3 regions of the Paenibacillus marchantiae genome follow, and region 1 is predicted to be linked to each of the others. Evidence: predicted binding sites of a transcription regulator. Region 1 holds the regulator's gene; each other region holds the start of a gene.

Region 1 (10,626 bases):
TCATGCATCTGAACGGTTCGCCGAGATTGAAAGGGTTGGTATGTAACGTCCTGGGCTGTATCGAGGCCAAGCTCGCGAATCCTGAAGGTGCATGTTCATTATTTGCGCAGGCGCTTCAGTATGACCCATCGTTGACCGAACCGCTGTATAACATGGAAGCTTGTCGTTTAAACAGCGGAAAATTGCAATATGCAAATCAGCTGACTGCCTTAAATTAGGACTATTCGGCGGCATTAAGACGGTGTTCCCTCCTCTGGCATAGCGGCGGGGACACCGCCTTTTTTGTCAGTTAATTTTCAAACGCCCTTTTTTTTGCTATGCTGTAACATAGACTGGAATGGAAGGGACCGTACATTGCAATGAAATTTGCCGTATTGGATTTCGAAACAACCGGCACGCAGTCCGACGGTGAGATTATACAGGCCGGACTTGCCATCATAGATCATGACTACAGCATAACTCAAATATATAGTTCTTATGTGAACCCAGGTGTACCGATTCCTCCGTTTATTACGGGGTTAACCGGTATTACCGATGAAGATGTGGCGGATGCTCCCTCATTGGAAGAGATGATGATGGAGATGGTTCCGCTGCTTGATGATGTGGTTCTTGTTGGACACAATGTTGCTTTTGATTTTCATTTTCTTCAAAATGCACTCGATCGATGCGGTTATCTGCCATTTACCGGACGGATCCTGGATACGATTGATTTCCTGAAGATCTCGTTCCCGTCACTGGGCTCTTATCAACTCGGTTATGTGTCTTCGGAATTCGGATTTCAGCATGACCGTCCTCATCAGGCAGACAGTGATGCTCTTGCAACAGCTTTTGTATTACTGAAGTGTCTCGATGAGCTGCGTGCATTGCCTCTGATCACGATTCAGCGCCTCAGTGACCTGTTTGCACCGGAAGACAGCGACTTGGGTTGGTTCTTCGATGGAATGCGTTCTGAGAAGGAAGCAGAGCCTATTCAGGATCTGGATGGTCATACGTATTACCGCCAGCTTGCCCTGAACGTGAGTGACTGGACCGATATAGGCTCACCACGTGATGAGCGAGAGGGTAATCCGCTGGAAGGCGTGAGTTTTGAGCAGTTTATGGATCAGGTTAGAGATAACCTGAAGGAGACGCTGGACCATTATGAGGAGCGTGAGGCGCAAACTCAAATGTTCAGCAGTGTACGACAAGCTTTGGATGAGGAGAAACATCTCTTAATCGAAGCTGGGACAGGTACGGGCAAATCACTTGGTTATTTGCTGCCTGCTATCTATGAAAGTGTAAAACAGGAACAGAAAGTCATGGTCAGCACACATACCATCAACCTGCAGGAGCAATTGAGAGAGCGGGATATTCCTATGCTGACCCAAGTGGTTCCGTTCCCGTTCAAGGCAGCGGTGTTCAAAGGACGTGGGCATTATCTGTGTCTGCGTAAGTTTGAGCATAAAATCAATAAACGTGAATTTGCTACACCGAAAGAGGATTACTTTACAGCGGCTCAGATGATTGTCTGGCTTACTCAGACGGAGACTGGAGACGACGAGGAGCTTAATCTAAGCGGGCGCGGAGGAGACTTCTGGGAGACGGTACAGAGTGAATCTGAGTCCTGTCTTGGACGTTCCTGTCCTTGGTTCCGCAAATGTTTCTATCACCGGGCCAAACATGAAGCCGGGCTTTCCGATATCGTCATTACGAATCATTCGAAATTGTTTACGGATGTCAAAGCAGCACATCAGCTGCTGCCAGCCTACGAAAGTCTCGTCATCGATGAAGCACATCATCTGGAGGACGTAGCAGGTAAGCACCTTGGTCTTCATATGAAATATTTCACGTTGGTTCATACACTGACCCGACTGTTTAAAGATAGCCGAAATGGCCAACTGCCTATGCTGCGTTCTCAATTGTCGGGTCATGAAAATTCGGTACAGTGGGGCTCCATGATTGATCAGATGTTCCCGCTTGCTGTCGAAGTTAAAGAGATGTGGGATCGACTAAGCGATGCATTGTTCGGACTGCTGCCTGAACGCAGCGATGCTTCTCCAGGCGAGACAGGACAATTCTCACTTAGACTGAAGTCTTCACAAAAACCAGCCAAATGGCAGGAATTGCAGGACGCTGAAAACCAAATTTATGTCACCCTAGGTGATTTGATTCGTAAAGGCGACAAGCTGCTGCTTGAAGTGAAAGAAGATCAGGACGATTATCAGTCCGATAGTCTGATTACGGATATCTCAGGTCTGCTCAAGGATTTGGCAACGATTAAGGATAATCTGCGGTTCTTCATGCGGATGGATGATGCCAATACCGTGTACTGGATGGAGGCCAGCGGCCAGTTCCGCAGTAAATCACTGCAACTCTATGCTGTTCCTGTCGATGTCAGTGCTCAATTGAAGGATATGTTCTTTGATAAAAAGAAAAGCGTTGTGCTTACATCGGCTACGCTTTCCGTTGACAAGTCATTTCAATTCATGATCGAACAGCTGGGTTTGCAGGAAGCTGCCGACAATAACCGTCTGTTAACGTCGATGCTACCTTCACCGTTCAATTATCGAGAACAAGCGCTGCTTGTCATTCCGCGTGATTTCCCAAGCGTGAAGGGCAGTGTAGGCGATGCACACTTTGTGGATATGCTCGTGCACTCGCTCGCGGAAACGGCTATTGCGACTCGTGGACGCATGATGGTGTTGTTTACCTCCTACCGCATGCTGCGACAGGTCTATGACCCGCTTAAGGAGGCTTTGTCAGGCAACGATATCTCTTTGCTTGGGCAAGGGGTGGACAGCGGCAGCCGTTCCAAGCTTACACGTCGGTTCCAAGATGCTAAAGCAACGGTGCTACTTGGCACAAGCAGCTTTTGGGAAGGCGTGGACATTCCGGGAGAGGCTCTGACCTGCCTTGCAATTGTCAGACTGCCGTTCCAGCCACCGAATCATCCATTAGTGGAAGCGAAGAGCGAGCTTTTGCAGCAGCAAAAGAAAAACCCGTTTATGAAGCTATCCGTGCCACAAGCCGTCATCCGTTTCAAACAGGGATTTGGCAGACTGGTTCGTACAGGCAAAGACAGAGGCATTGTGATTGTATACGATACACGCGTTATTGAAGCGTATTATGGCAAGTACTTTTTATATTCATTACCTGGTCCCAAAATGGAGCACATGCTTACAGAGCAGATAGTTCCACGCATTTCGGAATGGCTCGAGAGACCAACCGAAGAGCAACAATAACAGATACGCTCTGTAGCTTCCATTATTGCAAGACGCCAGTGATTGGCGGTAAAATTGAGTAATATCATGTATTCGTTTCATGGATATGCGAGTAAAGCGATTAAAGCAATTATCCATTATATAACAAGGAGCATCCTGTTTAATTCAGTAATCATTTTGCATCGTTTTAGACAGGGTGCTCATCTTTTCATCTATCTATCGTGGCCTTGGTAAGGGGGAGCAATGAATGAAATCAGATAAAATTTCGGAAGCCGTGGTGCGTAGATTACCTGTTTACTTGCGTTATTTGAATGAACTGCATCAGCGGGAAGTCAATACGGTTTCTTCACAAGAACTTGGACTGAGGCTGGATTTGAATCCGGCCCAGATTCGTAAAGACTTGGCTTACTTTGGTGACTTTGGTCGTAAAGGGATTGGATATGACGTTTCATATCTCATTGAGAAAATCCGCCATATTTTAAAAATAGACCAGCAGATCAATGTAGCTCTTGTCGGAGCAGGTAATTTGGGACATGCCTTGTCCAATTACAATGCCTATCTCAAAGACAACATGAAGATCGTCGCTGTATTTGATGCCTACGGTCCGAAAATTGGGAGTCAAATCAACAGTTTGACGGTACAACCGATGAATGAATTAACGGATTCGGTCAAAAAAGATAACATTCGTATAGGTATTATCACGGTTCCGGATACGGAAGCCCAAAATGTTGCAGATCAGCTGATTGAGTCAGGAATTGAAGCGATTCTGAACTTTGCGCCAACGATCCTGAAGACCCCGCCGCATATTCGCATTCATCATGCTGATTTTACGACGGATCTACTTAGCCTGGCTTATTACTTGGAGAATGGAAAGGACGACGAGGAAGATGACGACAAATAGATGGGTAATTCACAACGGCAAATTTGCCGTGAGTGAAGGTACGAATTGGAACGTGGTTCAAGGTTTTATGGTTGTTGAGAATGACAAGATTGTGCATATTGGTGAGACATTGCCGGAAGGAGACGAAAGCCTGACAAAGGTGGACGGAAAAGGACTGTTCTTCTTGCCGGGTCTGATCAATACGCATGGTCACGCGGCCATGTCGCTCCTCAGAGGCCATGGAGACGATCTGGCGTTACAAGTATGGTTGCAGGAGAAAATGTGGCCAATGGAAGCCAAAATGACGTCTGAAGACGTATATTGGGGCACATCACTTTCCGTGCTTGAAATGTTGAAGGGTGGAACAACAGCTTTCCTAGATATGTATGATCATATGGATCAGGTTGCGAAAGTGGTGGAACAATCCGGCGTTCGGGCTGCTCTGGCACGTGGGGTAATCGGGCTTTGCTCAGAAGAAGAACAACTGCGCAAGCTCGAAGAGTCCGCAGCATTTGCCCGTCAATGGAATGGACAAGCAGACGGAAGAATTACAACCGTAATCTCTCCGCACGCCCCTTACACTTGCCCTCCGGATTACATAGAGAAGCTGGTACAGGTTGCTCATGATCTGAATCTGCCTTTGCATACGCATATGTCTGAAACGCTTCGCGAAGTGGAACAGAACGTGGCTGATTACGGACTGCGTCCAGTCGCACATCTGGAGAAGCTAGGATTTTTCTCCCGTCCATCTCTGGTTGCACATGCGGTACATCTGAATGATGAAGAGATCGAGATTCTCGCAAAGCATGATGTAGCAGTTTCCCACAATCCAGGCAGTAACCTGAAATTGGCTTCGGGTGTTGCGCGTGTGCCTGATCTGTTGAAAGCAGGCGTGACTGTGTCTCTGGGAACAGACGGACCAGCAAGTAACAATAACCTGGATATGTTTGAAGAGATGAGATTGGCTGCGTTGATTCACAAAGGTGTGTCCGGTGACCCTACTGCAGTGCCGGCAGGGGAAGCGCTTCTGCTTGGAACTTCATATGGTGCTAAATCCATATTCCTGAACAATACAGGCGCTCTGCAAGTTGGCATGAAGGCTGACTTCATCGCGTTGAACATCGAACAGGCCCATTTCTATCCGCATACGGATCTGATTTCCCATACGGTCTACTCGGCATCGGCCAAAGATGTGGAGCATGTGTGGGTGGATGGTAAACAAGTGGTTAAACATGGCGAATGTCTTACGATGGATGAAGAGCGCATTCTGCGTGAGTCTCAGCTGGCATTTGACAGTTTGCTTGCCCGTTAATTACAAGGACAGCATCGTCATAGGGAAAGGAAGTTCGGCTTTTGAAGAAAAAAAAGAAGTGGATATGGATTTCGCTGCTGCTCCTGGTTCTGATTCTGTTTGGACTTCAGCGTTATTATGTCTATGTTACCCAGGATCAGCGCAAGGAAGAGGCGTTGGCCATACAGGCGGCCCAGGAACAGCTGGGGATTACGTCCCACGAAGAGCTGCGTAAGTATGTCTGGGGGCAGAAAGACGGCGGAGACAACATATACTGGACCCTGATCGGCAAAAATAAGGATAACCAGGATGTCATGGTGTGGATCAAGTTTGATGAGAATAACAAACCCGTGACGGGAACCAATGCAGTACACGGTGAACTGTTAAAGAACGGCATGAATGAAGCTCAGATTCGAAATCGGTTCAGCTCTGAAGTTCCCGGTGGGGAGATCAAACGAATCATGCCAGGCGTTGTGAATGGAATCTATGTATGGCAAGTGTATTATAATGATGATACTCACAACTATTATCGGTTTTACCGCTTCAGTAACGGGGAACAGGTGGATCTGGTCTATACGATACCAAATAGCTAGAATTAGCATAAATACTATCGTCCAAAAGAATACATTAAAGAACCGGCAGACGGAAACCCGACTGGTCCGGTTCTTTGGCGTACTTTGTTGATCATTTTGGATTTGAATAGTTAAAATTAATAATTTATTCATATTTTCGCCTTAGATATTGTATATACGATGTGATATACTCAAATATGTATTCAAGGATACATCATACACAAATAAATCCTGTTAGGCACATCACAGGACATTACGTACACATATTCATATTCTTGCCTACAAGTTATAGGATGGGCCAAAATTTAGGAGGGGTAACTCACTTGAAGATAAAAGTATTGCCTATTGCTCTAACTGCCGTCATTTCAGCCGTTGTGTTGTTTGGAGGTTGGTTTGTGTATCGTCATGTGGCTGTGCAAAGCCCAATTGAAAAGATGGTTACCCAGTACGATGGAGTCAATGATGTTCAATTAACTATTAACCGCAATGATGTACAGTTGAAACTCGATCTGCAGCCGGATGTTGATCTGGGCAGGTTGGTACAATATATTCACAAAGAAGGACAAACCTTGATTGGCACTCGTTCGTTGAAGCTGGATGTCGTGGATCATTCCAACGAAGCATTAGAGAGCTGGTGGGGAAGCGCGATGTTTACCGTAGCACAAGCGATGGAGAACAAGCAATACACCGAAATTACACCGACCTTGTCTAAAATGGCTACAAATGGGATCAAGGTAAATACAGCCATGGATGACAATAATGTATATGTCAGTCTCAGAGATGGAGATGCCAGTAAGTTTATTATTCTGCCGCGTGTGCCCGGTCAGATAGGAGTGTGGCCTAATGCCTAAATGGACGAAAGAAATTGCCATTGGATTTGTACCCGTATTAATTATCTTTCTCGCTTTTATCGGTGTAAACATGATTCCCATTCTGATCGCTGTAATGCTTGTGGGAGCTCTGCTGCTCATGATGCAAATGCGGGGTGGGATTACGGTGGGGGCAGGTCAGGAACGTAAACGCAAGAAAAAAGGCCCTTCCAAGCTGACTTTTGAAGAAATCGGTGGTCAGGAGAGTGCCAAGCAGGAACTGCGGGAAGCGCTTGATTTTCTCATTCGACATGAAGAAATTCAGAAGTTTGGTATTCGTCCTTTGAAAGGTATACTGCTTACTGGCCCTCCAGGAACTGGTAAAACCTTGATGGCCAAAGCTGCTGCTCATTATACCGACTCTGTTTTTGTAGCTGCTTCAGGCAGTGAGTTTGTTGAGATGTATGTTGGTGTAGGTGCAGGCAGAATACGTGATTTGTTCCGTGATGCAAGAACTCGCGCCGCTAAAGAAAATAAGGAAAATGCCATTATATTTATTGATGAAATTGATGTGATCGGTGGAAAACGGGAAGGCGGACAACAGCGTGAATATGATCAGACGCTGAATCAGCTGTTGACGGAAATGGATGGCATATACTCTTCCGAAACACCACGTATACTCGTGATCGCCGCTACGAACCGAAAAGAAATGCTGGATAGCGCGCTGACGCGTCCAGGTCGTTTTGACCGTCATATTCAGGTAGACTTGCCGGATAAGAAAGGCAGAAAACACATACTGGAGCTGCATGCAGTCAATAAACCTCTTCTGGAAGGGGTCAGCCTTGAGAAGACAGCAGAAGAATCCTATGGTTTCTCTGGAGCACAGCTGGAAAGCGTGATGAACGAAGCGGCAATTTACGCGATGAGAGACGGGCTGCTCAACATTGAACAGCGTCATCTGTCCCTTGCGATTGATAAAGTAATGATGGGTGAGAAGACAGACCGCGAATCCAGCGTGGAAGAGAAGAAAAGAGTGGCTATTCATGAATTGGGACATGCCATCATGGCTGAACTGGTTCGTCCTGGCAGTGTGAGTCAGGTTGCACTCAGCCCTCGTGGACAGGCCTTGGGATATGTACGTCATAACCCGCAACAAGAGCAATTTCTGTACACGAAGCGCTTCCTTGAAGAGCAAATCATGATTGCCCTCGGAGGTGCAGCAGCGGAGGAAATGTACTACGGTGGACGCAGTACAGGATCACGCAATGACTTTGAGCAAGCAACGAATGTGGTACAGACGATGATGGCTTCCGGCCTCACAACGTTGGGTATTGTTAACATGGATATGGTCACTACGGAAGAATTAATGCGGGAGAACAAATTGATCCTGCAAGACCTGATGGAACAGACCAAACGATTGCTTGAAGAACAGCGGACAATTTTCGACAATTCCCTCGACACGTTGCTCAGGGAAGAAGTATTGTCTGGCGATCAATTTCGTTGTCAATTTCGTGACAGCGCCCTTTTACCGGCATAATTTATTTATGTCGGTTATTTTTTTTTACATTTCAGTCGTGCTAAGATATTATTATATGTTGGGTCGAAATTTGTAATTTTCGGCGAACAGGGTACAATAGAGAAATAGAGAACCGAAAGGATGGAGCAGAACCATGTTTTTCAAAAAGATAGGAGTTGTCGGCGGCGGCACGATGGGGCAAGGTATTTCCCAGATGCTTGCAGCCAAAGGACTTGATGTGCTTCTGGTGGAACACACAACGGAGAAGCTGGATCATGCATATAACATGATTGAGACGAACCTCGATAAACAACTGGAGAAATGGGCGATTACAAAGGCTGAGAAGAAATTGATTCTCTCCCGTATTACCAAAGTTGCTCATCTGGCTGAACTCGGAACTTGCGATATGGTCATTGAGACTATTTCTGAAGATCTGGAAGCGAAAAAAGCGGTATTCAGTCAACTGGACCAAGTTTGCCCAAGCAACGTAATTCTTGCTAGTAATACATCCACGCTGAGTTTGACTGAGCTTGCAAGCTCAACCAAATACCCAGAGCGTGTTATTGGTATGCACTTTATTCACCCGGTTTCCCGGGTTGATCTTGTAGAGATTATTCGTGGTCTGAAAACATCCGATAGCACTTTTGCAGAAACGAGACGTTTTGTGGAGGAAGTAGCGGACAAAAAAGGCGTTATGATCTATGAATCACCTGGATTTGTGACGTCCAGACTGATCTGTCTTCTGATCAACGAAGCGCTGCATGTACTGCAGGAAGGTGTCGCTTCCGCTGAAGATATTGATGACGCTATGCGTATCGGATACAATTTCCAGCACGGACCGCTTGAGATGGCAGACCGTTTCGGATTGGATTCGGTAGAAGCTGCACTCGAAAGAATGTTCCGTGAATTCGGTGAATTGAAATATCGTCCTTCCACAGTCCTGAAGAAAATGGTGCGTGCAGGACACCTGGGTGTCAAAACAGGCGAAGGATTCTTCAAGTACGACAAGGATGGTGACCGGCTGTGAAAGTACTCGTAATTAATGCGGGGAGTTCCTCGCTCAAATATCAATTGTATAACATGACGGATGAATCCGTATTGGCCAAAGGTCTCGTAGAGCGGATCGGGATGGACTCTTCCATTCTGACTCATAAACCAACAGGCCGTGAGGATGTAACGGAAGTAAGCGAGATTCTCGAACATACTACAGCGATTCGTAAAGTTATTGACATCCTGACAGACAAAGAAAACGGTGTGCTTGGTTCCGTTGATGAAATTCAGGCTGTTGGACATCGTGTAGTTCACGGTGGTGAAGCATTTAAGGAATCCGCATTGGTTGATGATGCATCCAAAGCAGAAATCCGCCGTCTGTTCGATCTGGCTCCACTGCATAACCCAGCAGCAATGATGGGTATTCGTGCGGCTGAATCCAATATGCCAGGGGTACCACAGGTAATGGTCTTTGATACGGCTTTCCATCAAACGATGCCGGAAAAAGCATATCTGTATGCCATTCCACGTGTGCTTTATAAAAAGTATAAAGTGCGTCGTTATGGAGCACATGGTACTTCCCATGATTACGTAAGCAAGGCAGCAGCTGAATATCTGGATCGTCCATTGGAAGATCTGAAGATCATCACATGCCATGTTGGTAATGGTGGTAGTGTAACGGCTGTACAGGGCGGTGTATCCGTGGACACGTCCATGGGCATGACTCCACTCGAAGGATTGATGATGGGAACACGTAGTGGTGACCTGGATCCGGCAATTGTACCTTATGTTATGAACAAGGAAGAACTGAGCGTGAGCGAAGTAAACTCCATGTTGAATAAACATAGTGGACTTCTTGCAATCTCCGGCATCAGCAGCGACATGCGTGAAATCACGGAAGGTATGGAAGCTGGCGATGCTAATTCCACGCTTGCATTCGAGATGTACGAATACCGTTTGCGTAAATACATCGGTTCTTATGCAGCAGCAATGAACGGTGTAGACGTGATCGTATTTACGGCTGGTGTAGGTGAAAACTCCGTTGTTCTTCGCCAAAAAGTATGTGAGCAACTCACGTACCTGGGTGTTGAACTGGATGAAGCGCTGAATGCAATCCGCTCTGGAGAACCACGCCGCATCACAACAGCGAATTCCAAAGTGGACGTTCTCGTAGTTCCTACGAACGAAGAATTGGTGATTGCAAGAGATACACACCGAATCGTATTGAATTCTCTGTAATCTAATTGTAAAGTGAATATAGCATGACAAGGAAGTGCAGGGGACAGGCATATAGCCTGCCCGCTGCATTTTCAAATTCAGGATTCCAAGGAGAGATATGTGCATGAGTACGGATTGTGTAATTCGTAA
Region 2 (10,626 bases), 190 kb from region 1:
GCCAACACACTTGGCAGGAACGATTGATTTTGAGGAAGGTGCCATTGCAACAATGATCACCAGCTTCGATATCCGGGGTGCTTCGGATTTGCCACGGATTGAAATCTACGGTACCGAAGGTACGATGAGCATACCGGATCCTAACTTTTTTAACGGGGAAGTGAAGCTCCGCAGATTCGGTCAGGACACATGGGAGACTGTGACGCCTGCTTTTGAGAGCAGACAGAACGAGCGTGGAATCGGCGTTACCGAAATGGTTGAATCCATTCGAGCCGGACGCGAACACAAGGCCAGTGGTAAGCTTGCCTATCATGTTCTTGAAGCTATGCATGCGTTCCAACGCTCCTCGTTTGAGGGCAAACACATCCAGCTGGAGAGCACTTATCAAGCAGGAGCAGAAAACAATACAGATGAAAATCAGTCAGAGGCTGTACAGTCACACTAATTGATCTCGGATGAGGTGAACCGGTAAATGTTGAAGGTTGGATTACAGCTATATACGGTACGGGATGAACTGGAGCAAGATTTCAAAGGTACACTCGCCAAGGTTGCAGAGCTTGGATATCAAGGCGTAGAGTTTCACAACTTTTACGGGCATAGCCCGGAAGAAGTAAAGGCCATTTTGGATGAATTCGGTCTGGAGATCGTGGGTACCCATGTTCAGTACAATAGTCTGATTGAGGATCTTGATGGCGTGATCGCTTATCACAAAGCCATCGGAAACAAAAACCTGATTGTCCCTTATCTGTCGGAAGAACAACGGCAATGGGATAACGTATTTGCTTCCCTGAATGAGATTGGTGAGAAATGTGCAGCGCAGGACATGGTGTTAATGTATCACAATCATGATTTTGAATTTACAGAGCAGGTTGAGGGTCAGCCGGCGTTATACACGATGTATGATACCGTAACCGCTTCCCACCTGCAAGTGGAGCTGGATTCGTGTTGGGCTCACGCCGCAGGATACCCGCCAACGGAAGTCATCGCGAAGTATGCGGGACGTCTGCCACTTGTCCACTGGAAAGACATGCGCCGTTCAGAAGGCCAAGTCCTGACAGTGGAATTCGGCCAAGGTGAGGTAGATCTGGGAGCTGTAGCTACAGCGTCAGATCAGGCGGGAGCCGAGTGGCTTGTTGTGGAACAGGATGTATGTCAGAATCCTCCACTGCAAAGCATCGAGAGCAGTATGAACTGGATTAGAAAATATGCCGCTAATGGAGGACTTGTTCATGTCTAAAGTACTTAATATCGCCATCGTAGGTTGTGGCGGAATCGCCAAAGGTAAACATATGCCCAGCCTGTCCAAACAATCTCAGGGCCGTATGGTCGCTTTCTGTGACATTGTGAAAGAACGTGCGGAGGAGGCAGCAGCCGAATTCGGTGCTGAGGGAGCTAAAGTATATACGGATTATCACGAGATGCTGAAAGATGAGAGTATTGATGTGGTACATGTGTGTACACCAAACGACTCCCACTCCGTTATCACGGTCGCTTCCCTTGAGGCGGGCAAACATGTAATGTGTGAAAAGCCAATGGCGAAAACGTCTGCACAAGCGCAGGCTATGCTGGAAGCCGCACAACGTACAGGCAAAAAGTTGTCCATTGCGTATCAGAACCGATTCCGCAATGACAGCCAATATCTGAAACAAATGTGTGAAGAAGGCGAGCTGGGCGATATTTATTTCGGTAAGGCGATTGCACTTCGCCGCCGTGCTGTACCTACCTGGGGTGTGTTCCTTGATGAGGAAAAGCAGGGTGGAGGACCGCTAATTGATATCGGTACGCATGCATTGGACCTGACTCTTTGGCTGATGGATAATTACAAGCCGAAGAGTGTTATGGGCTCAACTTTCCACAAGCTGGGTCAACGTGAGAATGCGGCCAATGCTTTTGGTCCGTGGGACCCGGAACAATTTAAGGTAGAGGATTCTGCATTCGGCTTTGTGACGATGGAGAATGGGGCTACAATTATCATCGAGTCCAGCTGGGCGCTGAACGTAGCTGAGTTCGGCGAAGCGAAATCACTGCTTTGCGGAACAGAAGGTGGCGCGGATATGAAAGATGGTCTGCGTATCAATGGCGAGAAACGCAGCCGTCTGTTTGAAACTAAGGTAGATCTGGATGCAGGCGGGGTTGCTTTTTATTCCGGTAGTGCAGAAAATGAAGCGGATCGTGAAGCTAGAATGTGGCTTGAAGCGATCATAGAAGACAAAGATCCAGTTGTAAAACCTGAACAAGCCATCGTGGTTACTCAGATTCTTGAAGCGATCTACGAGTCTGCTCAGACAGGCAAAGCGGTTTATTTCGACTAAACCGACCGGATGTCATTTCCAATGAAATAACCAGTATTCTTACGTTTATTTTCAGGATAGAAAAGCTCTTGATTTTCCACAATAACGATACAATCATGTGATCTGAACGGTATATTTATGCAGTTCATGGTTCATAAAACCAGCAATTAATATGATATTTAATCTAGGGAGGAATCGCACTTGAAACTCGGCGTATTTTTGGTACTATTCGGAGGACGTAAATTGGAGGATGCACTCGACTATGTTGCATCCAAAGGCTTGAAAGCAGTAGAAATCGGAACTGGTGGACATCCAGGGAATGCTCATTGTAAACCGGATGAGCTTCTGAGCAACCCGACAGCATTGAAAAACTTCAAAAATGCAGTAGAATCTCGCGGTCTGACCATCAGCGCACTGAGCTGTCACGGTAACCCGCTTCATCCACAAAAGGATATTGCGAAAGGATTCCACGATGATTTCGTTAAGACGGTAGAACTGGCTGAGAAACTGGAAGTGCCTGTTGTAAACACATTCTCCGGTTGTCCGGGAGACCATGAGGATGCCAAATATCCGAACTGGCCTGTTGCACCATGGCCGAATGACTTCCAAGAAGTTCTTAAATGGCAATGGGACAACAAAGTTATCCCTTACTGGACAGAGTGGGGCAAATTCGCTGCAGATCACAATGTGAAAGTGGGACTGGAACTGCACGGTGGATTCTCTGTGCATACACCAGCTACCTTGCTGAGATTGCGTGAAGCAGCAGGCGAAGTGATTGGCGCTAACTTGGACCCGAGCCACATGTGGTGGCAAGGTATTGATCCGGTGCAAGCGATCCACATTCTGGGACGTGAAGGCGCGATTCATCACTTCCATGCGAAAGATACAACTATTGATCCAATTAACGTGAACAAATATGGTGTAACGGATATGCAGGATTATACAAACATGCTTGATCGTGCTTGGCAATTCCGCTCGGTCGGTTATGGTCACGATAACAAGACTTGGGCTGATATTATTAGTGCTCTGCGTCTGGTTGGATATGATTATGTCGTAAGCATTGAACACGAAGATGGTCTGATGTCGGTAGAAGAAGGATTCTCTAAAGCTGTGCAAAATCTCCAACAAGTATTGATTGAAGAGCCGCTGGGAGATATGTGGTGGGTTTAGAGTTACACTAGGGGGAAATTGAATATGATTAACGTCACCATTTGGAATGAATTTGTCCATGAGAAAATTCATGATGAAGTAAAAGAAGTCTACCCTGACGGTTTGCACATGGCGTTGGCAAACGGGCTGGGAGGCGAAGGCTTTGCCATTCGCACTGCAACACTGGATCAGCCTGAGCATGGATTAAGTGATGAGGTGCTGAATTCGACAGATGTGCTTATATGGTGGGGACATATGGCGCATGAGCGTGTGAGCGACGAGATTACACAGAAGGTTGCACAGCGAGTCCTGGATGGTATGGGGTTGATTGTGCTGCACTCTGGTCACTTCTCCAAGCCATTCAAAGCGCTGATGGGCACAAGTTGTGATCTGAAATGGCGTGAAGCTAATGAGCAGGAGATTATCTGGTGTGTGAATCCGTCCCATCCGATTGCCGAGGGAATCAATAGCAAGATCATTCTGGAAAAAGAAGAAATGTACGGAGAATTCTTCGATATTCCAGTACCGGATGAACTGGTGTTTGTAAGTAATTTCCAAGGCGGAGAGGTATTCCGAAGCGGATGCACGTTCCTCCGCGGTTCAGGAAAAATCTTCTATTTCCGTCCAGGTCATGAAACATACCCGACCTTCTACAATCCGGAAATTTTAAAAGTGATCAGCAATGGAGTGAAGTGGGCATATCCTACGCGCAACGTTAAGCCGGAATTTGGCTTCAGCGAGCCTGTAAGATCACTTGGTAACGTGCTGGTTTAAGCTGCAAATTGGCTGTATGAACGGATAAAATAAACGATATACCAAAGAACCCTTCTCCAAGTCAAGTATGACTGTGGCAGCTGGGTTCTTTTTGGGTAAGATAGCTACATGGGAGTTAGACGATATTTTCCCATGGTTCCGTTGTCCCATGTGATGTATACTGAGTTGTATCATCGAAGTTGAGTTATGCCCCTAAAATTTTAACTTTTTAGCGGCAGACGTTTTCTTTGAGACTTAAATATGTTATTATGAAATATACTAACTAAACGTAAGTTGAGTGATCTCTAAAGAGGTGATTAATGTGGAAGGCCAAGATCTGCGGATGTGTCCGCGCTTTGAGACGGCGTTTTCTTTCTTGGGTAAGCGCTGGAACGGTTTGATTATTCAAACGTTGATGAGTGGTTCGAAGCGGTTCAAGGATATCTCCAACCTGATTCCATCGATGAGTGATAAGATGTTGTCAGAACGGATGAAAGATCTGGAAAGCGAAGGAATTCTGATCCGTCATGTCTATCCGGAGACGCCAGTTCGTATTGAATATGAACTGACAGAGAAAGGCAAGGCGCTACAGCCCGTTATGAATCAAATTCAAGACTGGGCAGAGCAGTGGGTTGAGTAGTAACAGCTTCCCCGGCTCAAACTAAGTGAACTGATGGGATAAAGGCTCTTGATTTCCAGTGGAAATCAGGAGTTTTTGTCTTAAGGGTCCTGCACATGTTGTCGCGAGTTGTAGTATAATTGTAAATAAAATGGCCGCAGGCGGCCGGAGCGAGGAGGCCACTTGTCATGAGAGAAGAAAGCTTATCCCGTGAAGTACGCTACGGCAAGCAAGATATTGCAGAACTTGAGAGCGCATCCATCCAGGTACATTTAATCTACAAAAAAGCTGCGGAGCTATTTAAACGAACCTCATATTCCCCGTCGGTTAAGGATGATGTTGCAGGAGAGAAGACTCATTCCACGAATAGCAATGGTCAGGTAATGGCTCCGGCGGTACTGCAAAAATGGATTCAGACAGCAAGAGGCTGGAAATGTATTGGATGTGAACTGAGACAACCCGATTCCATCGGGGTTCAGGCCGAAGCCAACGTTCATGAAGAACGTGTGTATCTGGATGTGGGCGAAGGGCGTTTTGTTAAAGCGGAGATGCTGATTCAGGCGATTGTATGGTCACAATATGAGAAGATCCGCATGCTTGCGCCTTGGCTGGGTGATGACACCTTCTACACTGTACAAGAGCTGGATGTGATTGCCCGTTATATTGTACCTACCTATTTCTCTGAACGGCCGCTGCACGAGCAAGGCAAGGTATCCAAGGTACACCAATCATCGGGTCAGATTCCGCTCTACCAGGAATATGTGGATGCACCTTCGTTCTGTGTACAGGTGGATGGTGGATTACTTGAAGGGCGTTTGCTGACAGGCGTCTATGTGTCGGAGGAACAGTTCTTTGGGCTCAACCCGTATCTGAAGGATGGAGACGGAGGCCGTACCTACATGCAGGCTTGTGTTCAGTAAACATGCTACTTAATAGACCTTAATAATAATTAGGAGCCAAAGGGCCTGCTTGCAGGCTCTTTGTGTTGTACAAACCAGTTATGGACGCTGCTGGATGAAAAGTAACGGCATTGACACTTTTTTTGCATGAATTTTGTGCCATAATAGAGGTTATGGACAACAGGGTGAATGATTTTACGCAGGGTGGTGTTACCTACATGAAGAAGAGAATCCCCGGTTACATAGGTATATGTCTGCTTATTCTGGTTATATTAGCCGGGTGTAGCGAGACACAGCCTTCCGAACAGCCAATCGTCAAAGAGACCGAATCGCAGAATACTATTACTGTGGCAGTGGATGGCAGTACTTTTTTGCCTGACGCAACGAAGTCCATTAAGAGAGATTTTAGTGAAGGTCTGACGCTCAAGAAAGCACTATTGAACAGTGGACTTGTCGATTTTACATCAGATGGCAAGCGGATCCAATCCGTGGGGGAAGTTTCTCTGGACTCCTCACTTAGCTGGGCGGTCAAACTGAATGGCAAGGATATTGACCCGGAAAATTGGGACATGGAGCTTCATGTCAAAGATGAAGTGATCATATATGTAAAAGCCGCTGACAGTGGGGGAGACGATGTTGTTTACCAAACAACATTACTCAAGGTGAGCGGTGGAAATATTATGCCAAATCTCAATCGTCAATATGCCGGGGTGTATGTTCAGGAATGTACTGTGCGTGATGTATTGAAGTCCAGTGGGATTGTAAGAATGTCGGAGAACAACAAATTCGTTGTTTCCGTTGAAAATGTAATTCCCCGGATGAACCAACGCTGGATGATCATGGTGAATGATAAGGAACTGATGGAAAACGGTTTGGACATGAAATTGAATCCACGTGATGCAGTAAAGCTCGAGTTGACTACTGTATCTTAAGCATAACAAAAGCCCAATCTTCGTTATAGAAGATGGGCTTTTTTCATTTGCGTATCAAATGTTTTACAAGATGGGAAAAGCGTCAGATTCGGCAAATCTCGTTAGGACATAATTCACAGTGACAGATGCCCTGGAGCATGTGCAGATCCTTGATGACAATCATGCCGTTATCGTATTCAATGGCGTCTTTTTTACGCAAATCGCTTAACATGCGGTTGACACTTTCACGGGTCGCTCCAATCATATTGGACAGATCCGTGTGTGTTATTTTTTTATGAATCATGACATGCTCTCCATGAGGCTCGCCGTAGGAATTGGACAATCGAATCAGCGTAGAGCAGAGTGCGCCCGGTTTGCCATATAACATCAGATCACGGAATTTGGTTTGGGTTAACCGATGATGGATACCCATCCATTTCATAAAGTCGATCGCAAAGTCACAATGTTGGCAGATCAGCATTTCCAGGTCTTTATGCTCCAGTACGCCGATCTCACTATCCTCCAGCACTTCCGCCGAAAAGCTGTGTTTCGATCCAAAGAACGGATCAGCCTGCCCAATCATATCACCGGCTTGATACATGTACATAATCAATTCCTTGCCTTCATCCGTGGATTTGGTGATCTGAGCACGGCCTCGTTTCATATAATAAAGTTTGTCAGAGACATCTCCCTCCCAATACAGATGGGTTCCTTCCGGATAGGTTCTGTCCTTCATCGTTACGAGCAGATGGTTGAAATTCGCTTCCGAGAAACAGTTGGTATTTCCGCGTTTTTCCAGTACACTCAGTTGTTCTCTCATAAGTCTATCTCCCCTTTGTGTCCATCGGACGGCCTTCTGCAGCTTGGACTGGCCCCCGTGGTTCGCCGCAAACCGTTGCCGTCCTGATCAGGGTCATCTCTCGGCCGGGAAGGACGGTACAAATTGCGGTGGTTCAATTTTTAAGTTCAGTATATACCTTATCTTGCCGTTTGAGGGGCGTGGAAAGGGGGCAAAAATGGCGATATTTCAAACATTGTGATTAAATTCACTTTCGAAAGGAGAGGATGAATCTGACAGCCCTATAGTTTAAATAGGAAGTGTAAATGGCTAAGTGAGAGACACTAAAAAACTTAAATTAAATTTGTTATACTTTGTGAAAAAAATCACATAATTAACTCTTTCCCCATGGTACGATGTGAATGTAAAGAAGAGAGACAAACCAATACGAACCTTTAGGAGGATGAGGGAGATGGCTGTAAAGAACGAAGTCGCCCCAGTAAAAGAACCGACAGCAGGTCAGTATATTCAAACGTTAATTGACAAAGCGAATAAAGCACATGCAGCATTCATGTCCATGGATCAGAAACAGATTGACCGCATCGTGCAAGCGATGGCGCTGGCAGGTCTGGACAAACATATGATGCTCGCCAAAATGGCCGTGGAAGAAACAGGTCGGGGTGTGTATGAGGATAAAATCACCAAAAATATATTTGCAACAGAATATGTGTATCATAGCATAAAATATGACAAAACAGTAGGGGTTATCGAAGATAACGAGTACGAAAGCTTCCAGAAAATTGCGGAGCCTGTCGGCATCATCATGGGAATTACCCCGGTAACGAATCCGACATCCACCACGATGTTCAAAGCACTGATTTCCATCAAAACGCGTAACCCAATCATCTTCGGTTTCCACCCATCTGCACAGAACTGTAGCCGGGAAGCCGCCAAAATCCTGCTTGATGCTGCAGTGAAGCATGGTGCTCCAGCGGATTGTATCCAGTGGATTGATGATCCTTCCATGGATCGCACAAACGCACTGATGAATCATAACGATGTGGCGCTCATTCTGGCAACAGGCGGATCAGGTATGGTACGGGCTGCATACAGCTGTGGTAAACCAGCACTGGGCGTAGGGCCAGGGAACGTACCTTGCTTTATTGAGAAAAGCGCAGATATCAATCAAGCAGTAACGGATCTGATTTTGTCCAAATCGTTCGATAACGGCATGATTTGTGCTTCCGAGCAAGCAGTCATCATCGAAGAACCGATCTTCGATCAGGTGAAAAAGAAAATGATCGCGAACGGCTGTTACTTCGTCAACAAGGATGAGGCAGCGAAACTGACCGCAGGTGCGATTAATGCTGAGAAATGTGCGGTGAACCCGGCGATTGTTGGTCAATCTGCAGTCAGCATTGCGCAAATGTGCGGTATCGAGGTCCCTGCTAACACCAAAATTCTCGTAGCCGAGATTGAAGGGGTAGGTACAAAATTCCCGTTGTCGGCTGAAAAACTAAGCCCGGTACTGGCTTGTTACAAAGTGAAAACGGCAGCTGAAGGGATTGAGCGCGCAGCAGAAGTGGTTGCTTTTGGCGGCATGGGTCACTCCTCTGTTATTCATTCGACGAACGAAGAAGTCATTAGCAAATTCGCAGATCGCCTGCAAACCGGACGGATTATCGTGAATTCGCCATCCACACACGGCGCCATCGGTGACATCTATAACACCAACATGCCGTCACTGACATTGGGCTGCGGATCGTATGGACGTAACTCGACTTCTTCCAACGTAACCGCTGTAAACTTAATCAACGTGAAAAGGGTGGCTCGCCGTACCGTGAATATGCAGTGGTTCAAAGTGCCGAACAAAGTTTACTTCGAAAAAGGTGCAACACAGTATCTTGCCAAAATGCCTGACATCACACGCGTAGCCATTATTACGGATGCCATGATGGTCAAACTTGGTTATGTGGAAAAAGTAGAGCACTATCTGCGTCAACGTCAAATGCCGGTAGCTATTGAAGTGTTCTCTGATGTTGAACCCGATCCATCCACAACAACGGTAGACCGCGGTACGGAAATGATGCGCCGCTTCCAGCCAGACTGCATTATCGCACTCGGCGGGGGATCACCGATGGATGCTGCCAAAGCGATGTGGCTGTTCTATGAATATCCTGACACGGATTTCAACGATTTGAAGCAAAAATTCATGGATATCCGCAAACGGATCTACAAATATCCACGTCTTGGCGTGAAAGCGAAATTCGTAGCGATCCCGACAACTTCGGGCACAGGTTCGGAAGTAACATCGTTCGCAGTTATTACAGATAAAAATCAAGGCAATACGAAATATCCGCTGGCAGACTACGAGTTAACACCAGACGTAGCCATTGTAGACCCGGAATTCGTATACTCTCTGCCTAAAACCGCTGTTGCGGATACAGGTATGGACGTATTGACTCACGCCATTGAAGCATATGTATCCGTCATGGCGAATGATTACACGGATGGACTCGCGATCAAAGCGATTCAACTGGTATTCCAATACCTCGAGCAATCTGCGCTGCAAGGTGACAAATTGGCTCGTGAGAAAATGCATAACGCTTCGACGATTGCCGGTATGGCTTTTGCCAACGCGTTCCTGGGCATTAACCACAGCTTGGCACACAAATGGGGCGGTCAGTACCACACCGCACATGGACGTACCAATGCGATCCTGATGCCGCACGTCATTCGCTACAATGCGAAAAAACCGACGAAGTTTGCATCGTTCCCGAAATATTCGCACTTTGTTGCTGATGAGCGTTATGCCGAAATTGCCCGCATTCTGGGATTGCCTGCGCGTACAACAGAAGAAGGGGTTACCAGCCTCATCAATGCAATTCGCAAACTGAACAAAACATTGGGTATTGAAGAGTCGTTCCAGGAAATCGGATTTGACGCCAAAGACTTTGAGGCACATGTCGATTATTTAGCAGACCGCGCATTCGAGGACCAATGTACAACAGCCAATCCAAAACTGCCGCTAGTGACTGAACTGGCTGATGTATATCGCAACGCATTCTACGGCAAGTTTGAATAACAACTAAAGCACAACAGCAGGATTAAGGCAGATAGTCAGGGTTCCCCGAAAGGGGAGCCCCGATTGCCGTCTTTCCAGTAAAAAAAGGTAAAACGTAATCTTTGCAGTTGTCTTTTTTAAAAGAGGTTACACGGAATCCGT
Region 3 (10,626 bases), 320 kb from region 1:
TGTCGGCATCCACTTGAGCTGTCGTAATTTTTGTTTTGCCGCCGTCCAGCTTGGCTTTAAGATCGTCACATTTGGATTTCGTACGACTTGCGATGCAGATTTCCTCGAATACTTCGCTGTTTTGAACGCATTTATGAACTGCTACTGAAGCTACGCCGCCGGCGCCGATGATTAGTGCTTTTCCCATTTTCCATTCTCCTAACCCAATATGAATTTTTTTAAAATTAACTTCATTATTTTTCTCATTTTTCAACTTTTCGCCCGTTCTGAACCAACAAAAAAAGCAAGGTGAAAAATGCCCCAAACGCGCATCATCACACTTGCTTGTCGATATACATCATTAAAAAGACGCAAAGTTCCCATAACTAAAAAAGTTCAAAAGAACTCCTCTAGCGGAAAGCTTCTTCATGTATATCAATATCAGATCAGAGTCTATATAGCAAATAATTCGCCTTTACCACTCTTATTGACCGTTTCACAAGTTGATGTGCAGATGCACTGGTTGTAAAGTAACCAACTTATAAAATTTGAGCTTTTAACTCAATCAATAAGGCAACATAAGTTGCCAATCGGCGTTTGACCCGGCTGTCCGTATGGCCTTAACTTCCTTAAGAGAAGTGGTCAAAAATTATCTGCTGGAAAGACCTGATTTATGTTGATATATCTGCTTTCCAAAATCACAGGTCTTACAATATCAGATACATTGAAAAAAATCAAGCGATCTCTAAAAATTTATTTATTCATCATTTTGGAACACACATTTCGCTCTTAGGCATATCTGATTATAATGGCAAATCTTTAAATAGTTACTGCCTAATGTATCCAGCTCTTTCTCAATTTTCAAACTGACATGTCAGCGATAACGATGTGTAACATGGAAGTTGGATTATCCTAAAATAGATTGATTTAGGTAGAATAATCCTTTAGTTTTGTATGTCGAATATAAGTTATTACGAGAAGTTAAGCAAAAATATAAAGCTCCCAAAAATATTTTCTTTCGACTTGAAATTTTATACATTTTTGATATAGAGATATGATATATTTGGTATGTAATTTAAAATATATCCCAGAAAAGAGGATCTTATGAAAAAAGCCGTTTTGCTATTTGCTGCAATTTTCATGTTTTTGCTTTCCAGCGCTCCATCAGCATCTGCAGCTGGAGACCGCCTCATTTATGACATCATGTATAACAATTCGATTCCTCTCGTATCCAACAACGTCAGGTTTTCACTGCAATACAGCGTCTACGGCGACCTACAGCTCTGGGATAACCGCACACACACGATGTTATGGAACACCAAGACCAATGACACGAGAATAAATCATTTCAAGATTGATTATTGGAGTGGAAAACTCGTGCTCCAGGATCCCCAAAACACACCTTACTGGACGTCAGACAACAAGGCATGGTCTACATCGTACTATGGAGCGGACAATCTGCCACCCAACCTCAGGGGTAACGTGCTCATCGTTCAAAACGACGGCAATTTGGTGCTGTACAATACAGAAACACCGAGTGCAGGCTGGTATCCTGTCTGGGCTTCTAATACAGGAGGCCATTAAGGTCTATTGTACTGGAGTACAAGCTGTTAATCGAAGCTTCAATTGACTGATGCTTACCCTCATTTCTTTACGGTAATATAAATACACTCCACACAGTATAAACGTGTGCGAGTGTATTTTTTTGTAATGTGAATGTTTAAACTGCAATGACGCATACTCTTTCATTCGTATCTGTGTGTATCTTACTCTCTTACACTCCAACTTCTCCGATCATTTGCCGCTCAATCTTCTTCATCTCATAAAAATAACCTTCTTGCTCCATTAACTCCGTATAGGAGCCCGCTTCCACTACCCTTCCCTGTTCCATCACCACAATCCGATCCATCTCTTCAAGGCCAGTAAGCCGATGACAGATTAGTAGAAGCGTATCCTCGGCTGCTTGTGCATAGAGATGTTTCATCACACGTTCTTCTGTAACGTAATCCATTGAGGAAGTAGGTTCATCGAGAAGCCATAACCGTCCCTTGCGAAGCATGGCCCGTGCCAGAGCCAGCCTCTGCTTCTCACCGTCCGACAGGTTTTCCCCTTTTTCATAGACTACATCAGTCAATGATGTATTGGGCAGTTGCACTTTTGCTAGCACATCCAATAGTTGCTCGTCCGAATGTTCATCATCATTCAACAGCAGGTTATCCCGGATCGTTCCCCGGAAGAAATGACTTTGCTGCAAGACAACATTGGCCGTTTGCCAAATGCTCGCCTCATCCAGTTCCTTCACCGAAATGTCATTTAAACGGATCTCCCCTGTTGTAGGCGTTCGCAGTTTAAGCAGTAGTTCAATAATCGTTGATTTGCCTGATCCGCTCGGTCCGACAATCGCCGTTTTGGAGCCGGGTAAAATATGCAGCGAAATGTCCTTTAACGCCGGTCTCCACTCCCCTTCATATTGAAACGTAACATTGGAGAGATCAAGCGAAACAGCCTGATTGCCAGATAACGCGCCTTTTGGCTGCGTAGACACAGACTGCCTATCAGAGGTCTGTATGGTTTCCGTCAGTCGCTTGGCTGCGTGTTCGCTATCCTGCTTATACAAAGGTAATGTCGCCATTGCCGCAGCCTCTTCGAAAACGGTTAGTGAGGCCATAACCAGCATTGCAAGAAACACGCCAGCAAGCGCTCCATCCATAATCAGATAAGCACCAAGTGTCAGCACGACCCAGGAAATAAGGAACGTAACCAAAGCATGCATGGATTGCCCACGCAGTAGGTGTCCGGCAGCCCGTTGCTGCTGGACCGTCAACGCAGCAGAAGCCTGCTGCAGCTGTTGCTCCCGTTGAGCCAGTTGTCCGTACACTTTCAAATCCCGGAACCCATACAATACTTCGGTGACTTCTGTGGAAAGCAGCGCCCGTTGCTCGCGAACGTGTCCATGTATTTTTCGCTGCCCAAGCAAGACTATTCCCGGTACAACCAATGTCGTTGTGAGCATGCCTACTACAAACAAAACCGCAATCCAGAATGAAAAAGCAGAAGTAAACAACACTGTCGCCAAAAAGACCATAACAACAATAATCGGTGGATAAGCGACGCGCAAAAAATAATGTTGCAGGCTCTCCACATCCCCAACAATGCGGGCTAGCAGGTCCCCGCTTCGCTTTTTGTTCAATATACCCGGCGTCAAAGGAATGAGTCGGGCAAAAAAGGATGTACGCAAACGGCTAAGCATGGAGAATGTCGCCCGGTGGGAATACAAACGCTCGCCGTAACGACTCGCCGCCCGAAGCAGTCCAAGCAGCTTGACCAGCGAGGTGAGTACAATTAAGGTGTACAGCGGGGGCGCAAAGACTGTTTGCGAAATCAGATATCCGCTCGCCGAGAAGAGGGCCACTCCTGCTATCCCCGCAATAAACCCACCTAGAATAGAAAGGATAATATCCTTGCGCTCCTGAATCATGGCTTTGGACAAAATCGCTAGCTCATTCATGCCAAGCCCCCCTTTCGTTGAACATCAATCATCTCGGCATACTGGGGTAGACGCGCCATAAGCTCTTCATGGCGTCCCGTATCCACTAACACACCATCGTCCATAAACAATATGCGATCGACATGTTGAATCGTATATAATCGGTGAGCCACTGTAATCATCGTCGCGGTATCTGCCAATGTGGCAATGGAACGTTGCAGTATCTGCTCCGTGCGCAAATCCAGTCCCACCGTAGGTTCATCAAACAATATGATGGAAGGCCGCTTCAAAAAAGCTCTTGCCAAAGCAAGTCGTTGCTTTTCCCCACCAGACAGTCCTCGACCTCCTTCACCAACCAAGGTATCGAAGCCATGCTCCAATTGGGCAGCAACTTCAGCAAGCCCGGCATCCTCAGCCGCCTGCTCAATTTCAGTCCTGGACACGTTCCGGCCCGCACCAATCGCAATGTTCTCAGCAAATGTACCTGCAAAAATATACGGATGCTGTGTAATGTAGCTCACATGTTCGAACCATGCAGCCTCATCATATTCGGATAGGGGTTGTCCATCTACCAGAACCTCTCCTGATTCTGGCTTCAGCAAACCCGCAATGAGATGGAGCAACGTCGTTTTTCCTGAGCCGCTTTTGCCGACAATGGCAATGTGTTCTCCTGGATCAAGCTGTGCTCGACCAGTCTCAAGGTCGAATGATTCGGGCGCATAACGAAATCGGAGATGGTTCAATATAATGGACGGCGGCATGGAACCGTCATTGGAACGGTGCATTTGTAATGTCCCTATCCCGTTTTCCCTTTCCACCCGATCCATGTTAACGACCTCGTCAATTCCATCCGATGTACCTATTCCTTCTTTGCTATCTGCCGATTTGTTCTCCCCAGCTGTTTCCTCAAGCATCTGCTCTACCTTACGAACCGCTCCCATACTTGTTCGCCCGCTGTGAAAAGCTGTTCCCGTATTTTTCAACAGACTGTAGAACTCGGGAACGAGCAGCAGCACGAGAAACGCAGTGTGGAACGACATCGATTTGAATACAAGCAGCTGGATTGCTAGTTCAAGAGCGACGATACCGATGCTTAGCATTACAATCGATTCCAGCATGAACGTATTGGTAAACGCAATCCGCAAAATGCCCATCGTGGCATCGCGGTACCCCAGGCTGGTGCGTTCAATCTCCTGCTGCTGACGGTGAGCCCGTCCAAATATTTTCAACGAAACCAGCCCTTGAAGAGAGTCCAGGAACGTACCGGAAAACTCGGCCAGCTGCGCATATTTCTCCTCTGATTTGTTCTTCGTCTTCAGTCCCACCAAAATCATGAACAAGGGGATAAACGGGGCCGTAAACAGCATAATAAAGCCTGAATTGGCATGCTGCATAAACGTTACCACCAAAATCAGAATTGGAATGATGGCAGCCTCCATCATGCGTGGCATATACAGACTGAAATAACTGTCAGCCTCATCCACAGCATCCAGAGCAACACTGACCTTTCCGCCTGTTTGTCCACGAAGGGTTGATGGCATCGACGCATGGGTCAAATTTTTCAGCACGGCTGCCCGCATATTCGTCTTGGCACTGGAAGCCATATGCAAACCAACTTTTCCGTTCCCATAAGACAACCCTGTACGTACGACCATGACAGCCATGAGTATCCCGAGCAGCATGACGACCGACGAAAGGGAAGCCTTCTCCACGAAAATCCGTTGTACTGCTTCAGCAAGCAGCGCAGCCTGACTTACAATCGCTGCACCCAGCGCAAGTGAAATCACTGCAAGGAGCACGAGTCGTTTTCGTTGCCCAGACATTTGTTGAGAGATCAGGCTTGTTTTCCTCTTCATGTAAGCTCTCCTCCTTTCTATGAACCTGTGAGATTACTCCCTTACATCGCATAATGAATTCAATTTATTTTTTTCCCTTTACATAATCCGCATCAAACAGAAACAGTTTGAAAACCAGAATCAAGGAAGGAATCAACATACACATGCCACCGATAAACACAACCACCAGTGCGAAGCCCATCGCTGGTGAGGTTACACTGTTTTGAATTGTAATGAACGGATCAAGGATATAAGGATATTGACCAATTCCGTAAGCGAAAAAGGCACAGAAAAATTGCAGCATGATACATATAAACGCTAATCCGTAGCGGCGTCCGTTATAGATCAGCCACATCGCAATCATGAAGAATGCAACGGAAAGTGCAAGCAACCACCATAAATCCATCATATTTTGAAAATGTCGCTCATTGTGCTGTCCCAAATAAATAAATGCAGTCAGTGCGATGATGATCGTCGGTGTGCTCCAGAACAGGGCATAGGTCCGTACCAGCTTCAATGCAGAGTGATCCTCTGCCCGCGATGCATAAAAGGCTAGAAATGAGCTGCTAATGAACAATACGGACACAATCGCCAGTCCAACAATGCTCCATGATAACGGATTGGTAAACAGCGTCCAGTAATCCAGAGAAACCGTCGAACCTTGCTTCACGATAAAACCACCTTCAGACAGCGTTAGCGCCACTGATAGCGAAGCTGGAATCAGCAATCCCGAAGCTCCATATAGAAACAGATACACGATGTTATTTTTGGAACCATAGTTCTCAAAGGCATAAAACGACCCACGAATGGCGAGCAAAATGACCGCAATGCTTCCCGGTACGAGCAGCGCTGATCCGTAATAATAAGCCGTGTCGGGAAAGAATCCAACAATGCCAATGTAGAAAAAGACAAAAAATACATTCGTAATCTCCCATACCGGTGATAAATAACGGGAGATCAGACGATTAATCAGGTGATCCTGTTTCGTCAAGCGTGCATAAAAGGCAAAGAAACCCGCCCCGAAATCAATGGAGGCAACAATTAAATAGCCATACAAGAACAGCCAGAGTACCGAAATGCCAATCAGTTCGTAACTCATGTACGCTCACCCTTTTCTGTAGACGGATTGCGCTTCTCCTTCATCCATTTCTCCATCTCGACTTCTGCCGGATTATTGTTGAACAAACGTCTTAGTACGAGAACACACATGACTCCCAGAACGATGTAGAGAAGCAGGAAGAAGAAAAAGATCATTCTGATGCTGGGTGATGAAGTGGCTGCTTCCTCCACACGCATATATCCTCGGATAATCCACGGCTGTCGTCCCAGTTCAGCATAGAACCAGCCCAGCTCAACTCCGAGAAAAGCCATCGGTGCGCCTAGCGCTATGATCCCAAGCAGCCACTTATTCAGCTCATTGCGCTTTTTCCAGAATACAAACAGGAAATACAGAACTGAAATAGCCAGCAGCGTAAATCCGATTCCGGCCATTAAATCAAACAGGTAGTGAACGAGCAGCGGCGGCCATTCGTCCTTCGGAAACTCCTCCAGTCCGGTTACCTCTGCATTAAAGTCACTAAAGGCCAGGAAGCTGAGCAGTTTCGGCAGGTGAAGAGCTCCTATAATTTCATGCTCTGCATTCAGCCATCCCAATAAAATCAAATCCGCGCCACTTTCTGTCTCAAAATGCCATTCTGCCGCTGCAAGTTTCTCCGGCTGATGCTCGGCCAAAAACTTGGCGGACACATCTCCCGCTAACGTGTTCAGTAAGCCGAACAGCAGAACCACCGCCATCATGAGATTCAAGGCTTTTTTGTGGTATGCAGATGCCCCTTTTCTCAGCAGCGAGAAGGCTGCAATTCCGGCTAACAGGGCAGCTCCTGTCAAATATGCTGAGCTTAATACATGAAACACCTTGGAGAACGTCGCCGTATTCAGCATCGCCTCCACTGGGTTAACCGCTGTGAATTGGCCTGCTTCCATGACAAAGCCTCCAGGCTGGTTCATGAAGCCGTTCACCGTCGTAATAAACACAGCCGACATACCTGCACCGGTGACGATTGGAATCGTCAGCAGCCAGTGAATGTACGGATTTTTGAATCGATCCCAGGTATACAAATAAATGCCCAGGAAAATGGCTTCAAAAAAGAACGCAAACACTTCCATGAATAGTGGGAGTGCAATGACATTGCCTGCCAGTTTCATAAAATTCGGCCACACCAGGGCCAGTTGCAGTGAAATCGCTGTACCGGTCACCACACCAACCGCCACAGAAATGACAAACCCTCTTGACCACCTCTTCGCCATCAGTGTGTAATGGGGGTCCTTCTTGCGAATCCCCATGAATTCTGCAATTGCGATCATTAGAGGTATACCGACGCCAAGTGTCGCAAAAATAGCGTGGAAGCCCAGCGTCATACCTGTCACCAGCTTGCTCCACATCACCGTATCGATTGCCATTGTTTACTGCCTCCTTTCAAACTCTGTTCGATTTTCGTACTGATTTGAATCTTTTAATTATTAGGTCAGTCAGCCCTTGGACTGCGTTCTTTATCAGGTTGATAGAAGCCCCACTAGACTGGTTCAGAGTTTATCTACAAACCGTTCCTCCATCGTTGTATGTACAAAGAGAATTTTTTCACAAAGTAAGTGACGAAGGAGCTTTACCACACCATCATTGTGCATTGCTACACATAGTTATTGGACTGAGCATGGGTTGGCGAGCTGTGTTTTACCTGATACTGAAGGGCCAAAGTACTTAACAGGACCTAATAGTTAAAATTATTATATCTTTGTGAATTAGCAATTCAATCACTGACACGTCTTCGTCCCTAAATGTTCAAGAAAGGATCAACTCTTTCTGACAACTCGGTGAAAAGCATAAAAAGCACCCAAAGGGGCTATTGATTCATTAGGCACAACCGTGGTATTGCGATTTTCAATTCTACTATGCTTGCAAGATGTTCGGGAAAAATAAAACAAAAGAAGCCGCTCGTATAGTGAGCGACTTCTCGACTTTTTTTGTTCATAAGTCTGCAAAGCTTCAATTCCGTTGCTGTACGGTCTCCTCCAGCCATTGCTGCAAAGGAATATCCTTAGTCAACTCACCGAGCAAAATGTGACTGAATATACCTTCCTGATCTATGATCATGGTCGCTGGCAACCCGGTGATACGATACAGACCGGAGACCTTTCCGGTCACATCAATGATAACAGGGAAATCGAATTGCTGTTTCTCCATAAATTCACGAATGGTGCCCTTCGCTTCCCCCACGTTGACAAACAGAGCCTCTACATCGTTTTGATACGTCTGAGCAATCTGCTTAATCATTGGCATTTCCCTCACACAGGGCGTACACCATGAAGCCCAGAAGTTAATCATGACGACTTTGCCCCGATAATCGGAGAGCTTCACCTGTTCTCCGTCTGAATTAACCGCAGTGAATTCAGGAGCAGTTGCACCGGCTTCAATGGCACCGGTTATTTTGGGCTCAGATGATGAAGTCCCCTGATAAATTGCCCACGCAGCGACCAGCACAGCAGCCATTCCAATCAGGATGGTAAACAAACGTATCATTTTCAAACTCATTTTCGCACTATTTTTTTTCAATAAGTTCACCTTCATTTTTAGCCAAGACTATGATGAAATGCAGCATGAAGCGACCCGAACTGTTGACGAAAGTCCTCAGTAGAGCCATCTCCCACATTACGTCCTTGGTTCATAAAAACAATGTGATCGGCAACATCATCTGCGATCTCAAGCTGGTGGGTGGAGAACACAACCATATGCCCTTCCTCCTTGATCTGTTTTATCAGATTTGCAAACTCCTGCATCCAGAAGGGGTCCAGTCCATTCGTCGGCTCATCCATGATCAGCAGCGGAGGCTTGGACAGCAGAGCCTGGGCAAATAACACACGCTGCCGCATACCTTTGGAAAAGGTCGTGACCCGTTTCTTTTTTTGATCGGCCAAGCCTACCATGGTTAGCACTTCCGTTACTCGCGCTTTAGGCACTTTCCTTAACGCCGCCCAGAACTGGAGCGCCTCCTCTGCCGTCAAACCCTGGTTGAAATGATAATCATCCGGCATATATCCGATCTGTTCCGAATATCGCTTTCGTTCTTTGGACCAGCGCATATTGTTTACAATGATTTCACCCGAGGTAGGTTGAAGAATACCTGCAAGCATACGCAGAACGGTGCTTTTTCCGGCCCCATTTCCGCCGCATAAGGCAAGCACATGACCGGAAGAAACGCGAAAGGATATATCTTCAACAATCTGTTGTTTTTTTATGGATTTACACAGTCCAACAATCTCTGTTTCCACATTATCCATGGGAACGTCCCCTTTCCCATATCCCGTATACTGCCACGATAGAACATGTAATCCACAGCAGACATATCCCCATAAAGATCCAGCTCCCGCTCGATGGATGTACCCAATCTACCCACTGATAATATTCAGGTCCCAGTATCGAGCCCCCGCCAAGTTTGATCACCACAAACAAACGTACCAACTCAGCCGGATTGATGAAGGTTAGAACGGTGAGTAAGGGTTTTACCCACTGATACGGCATGAGTCCCAGCACGGAAATTAGAAGCGTGGGCCACCCGATCAAAGCAAAAAACCAAACGGATACCGATATCGTTAACGCTTGCCAGCGATTTTTGGATAACGAACCGATGAACAGTGCAATAGTCAGAAATAGCAACACCAGTCCGCAGGAGAATACCAGAAACAAAAGATATGTCTTAACATCTAAAGGGCTACCCACCCATCCGCTAAGAAGTCCCATCAGGCCATATCCGAATGTAACTATCGTCATTAATACAACCGACAGCCCCAGATATTTGCCAACAATAAAAGACATCGTGCCGATGGGGTAAGTGGACAACAGCTGCCAGCTGCCCTCTTCCTTTTCAGAAGTCAACGAGAACGAGCCCAGAAAGAGGGTCATCAGCGGCAACAGATAAAGAATAAGATTTAACATGGAACCTGTAGTGCCAGAGTATCCTGCTACAAAATTCTGAGAATTGATGATTAACAAATTCAGACTAAACACGCAGAAAAGAATCAAAAATGAATATGCCCAAGGGTTGCGAAATCCCATTTTCATTTCTCGTCGGACGACTTGTACCATATCTCCCATCATGCATCACCATCTTCATTGGTCATTACTTGTGGCCTGATTCTTCCGTTGATTCGCTTTCTCCATGTGTTTCTTCATGCACGCCTTCACCCATTCCCTCCTCGGAATGCCCATGCTCCCCCATCATATCCATCGTCTCTGTGTTTTGTTTCCAGTCGTGGGAGGCGAGGTCTTCA

The links. Region 1 encodes Rex, which represses fermentation and respiration genes when NADH is low (regulators of the CRP and FNR family bind a similar motif). Its sites were predicted from a motif close to TTGTGAAATATTTCACAA; they were not measured.
Region 2: a site for Rex is predicted at 7,775-7,792, ahead of adhE (bifunctional acetaldehyde-CoA/alcohol dehydrogenase). Genes of this name have one in related genera too.
Region 3: a site for Rex is predicted at 7,928-7,945, ahead of PTQ21_RS23860 (cytochrome ubiquinol oxidase subunit I). Genes of this name have one in related genera too.

What each region holds. Positions count from the first base shown of each region.
Region 1 is NZ_CP118270.1:5,636,885-5,647,510, reverse strand. Features, by position in the region: gene PTQ21_RS25325 (tetratricopeptide repeat protein) at 1-218, shown strand, start outside; gene dinG (ATP-dependent DNA helicase DinG) at 360-3,221, shown strand; gene PTQ21_RS25315 (redox-sensing transcriptional repressor Rex) at 3,448-4,101, shown strand; gene PTQ21_RS25310 (amidohydrolase) at 4,088-5,392, shown strand; gene PTQ21_RS25305 (cell wall elongation regulator TseB-like domain-containing protein) at 5,434-5,964, shown strand; gene PTQ21_RS25300 (hypothetical protein) at 6,267-6,794, shown strand; gene PTQ21_RS25295 (AAA family ATPase) at 6,787-8,289, shown strand; gene PTQ21_RS25290 (3-hydroxyacyl-CoA dehydrogenase family protein) at 8,423-9,295, shown strand; gene PTQ21_RS25285 (acetate/propionate family kinase) at 9,292-10,497, shown strand; gene asnS (asparagine--tRNA ligase) at 10,601-10,626, shown strand, end outside.
Region 2 is NZ_CP118270.1:5,826,421-5,837,046, reverse strand. Features, by position in the region: gene PTQ21_RS26295 (Gfo/Idh/MocA family protein) at 1-445, shown strand, start outside; gene PTQ21_RS26290 (sugar phosphate isomerase/epimerase family protein) at 473-1,237, shown strand; gene PTQ21_RS26285 (Gfo/Idh/MocA family protein) at 1,230-2,312, shown strand; gene PTQ21_RS26280 (sugar phosphate isomerase/epimerase family protein) at 2,493-3,461, shown strand; gene PTQ21_RS26275 (ThuA domain-containing protein) at 3,486-4,214, shown strand; gene PTQ21_RS26270 (winged helix-turn-helix transcriptional regulator) at 4,537-4,833, shown strand; gene PTQ21_RS26265 (hypothetical protein) at 5,001-5,732, shown strand; gene PTQ21_RS26260 (hypothetical protein) at 5,930-6,643, shown strand; gene PTQ21_RS26255 (Crp/Fnr family transcriptional regulator) at 6,726-7,442, opposite strand; gene adhE (bifunctional acetaldehyde-CoA/alcohol dehydrogenase) at 7,873-10,485, shown strand.
Region 3 is NZ_CP118270.1:5,320,480-5,331,105, forward strand. Features, by position in the region: gene PTQ21_RS23835 (saccharopine dehydrogenase family protein) at 1-187, opposite strand, end outside; gene PTQ21_RS23840 (immunoglobulin domain-containing protein) at 1,084-1,563, shown strand; gene cydC (thiol reductant ABC exporter subunit CydC) at 1,754-3,487, opposite strand; gene cydD (thiol reductant ABC exporter subunit CydD) at 3,484-5,322, opposite strand; gene PTQ21_RS23855 (cytochrome d ubiquinol oxidase subunit II) at 5,387-6,400, opposite strand; gene PTQ21_RS23860 (cytochrome ubiquinol oxidase subunit I) at 6,397-7,761, opposite strand; gene PTQ21_RS23865 (TlpA family protein disulfide reductase) at 8,345-8,890, opposite strand; gene ccmA (heme ABC exporter ATP-binding protein CcmA) at 8,929-9,636, opposite strand; gene PTQ21_RS23875 (ABC transporter permease) at 9,629-10,450, opposite strand; gene PTQ21_RS23880 (nitrous oxide reductase accessory protein NosL) at 10,476-10,626, opposite strand, start outside.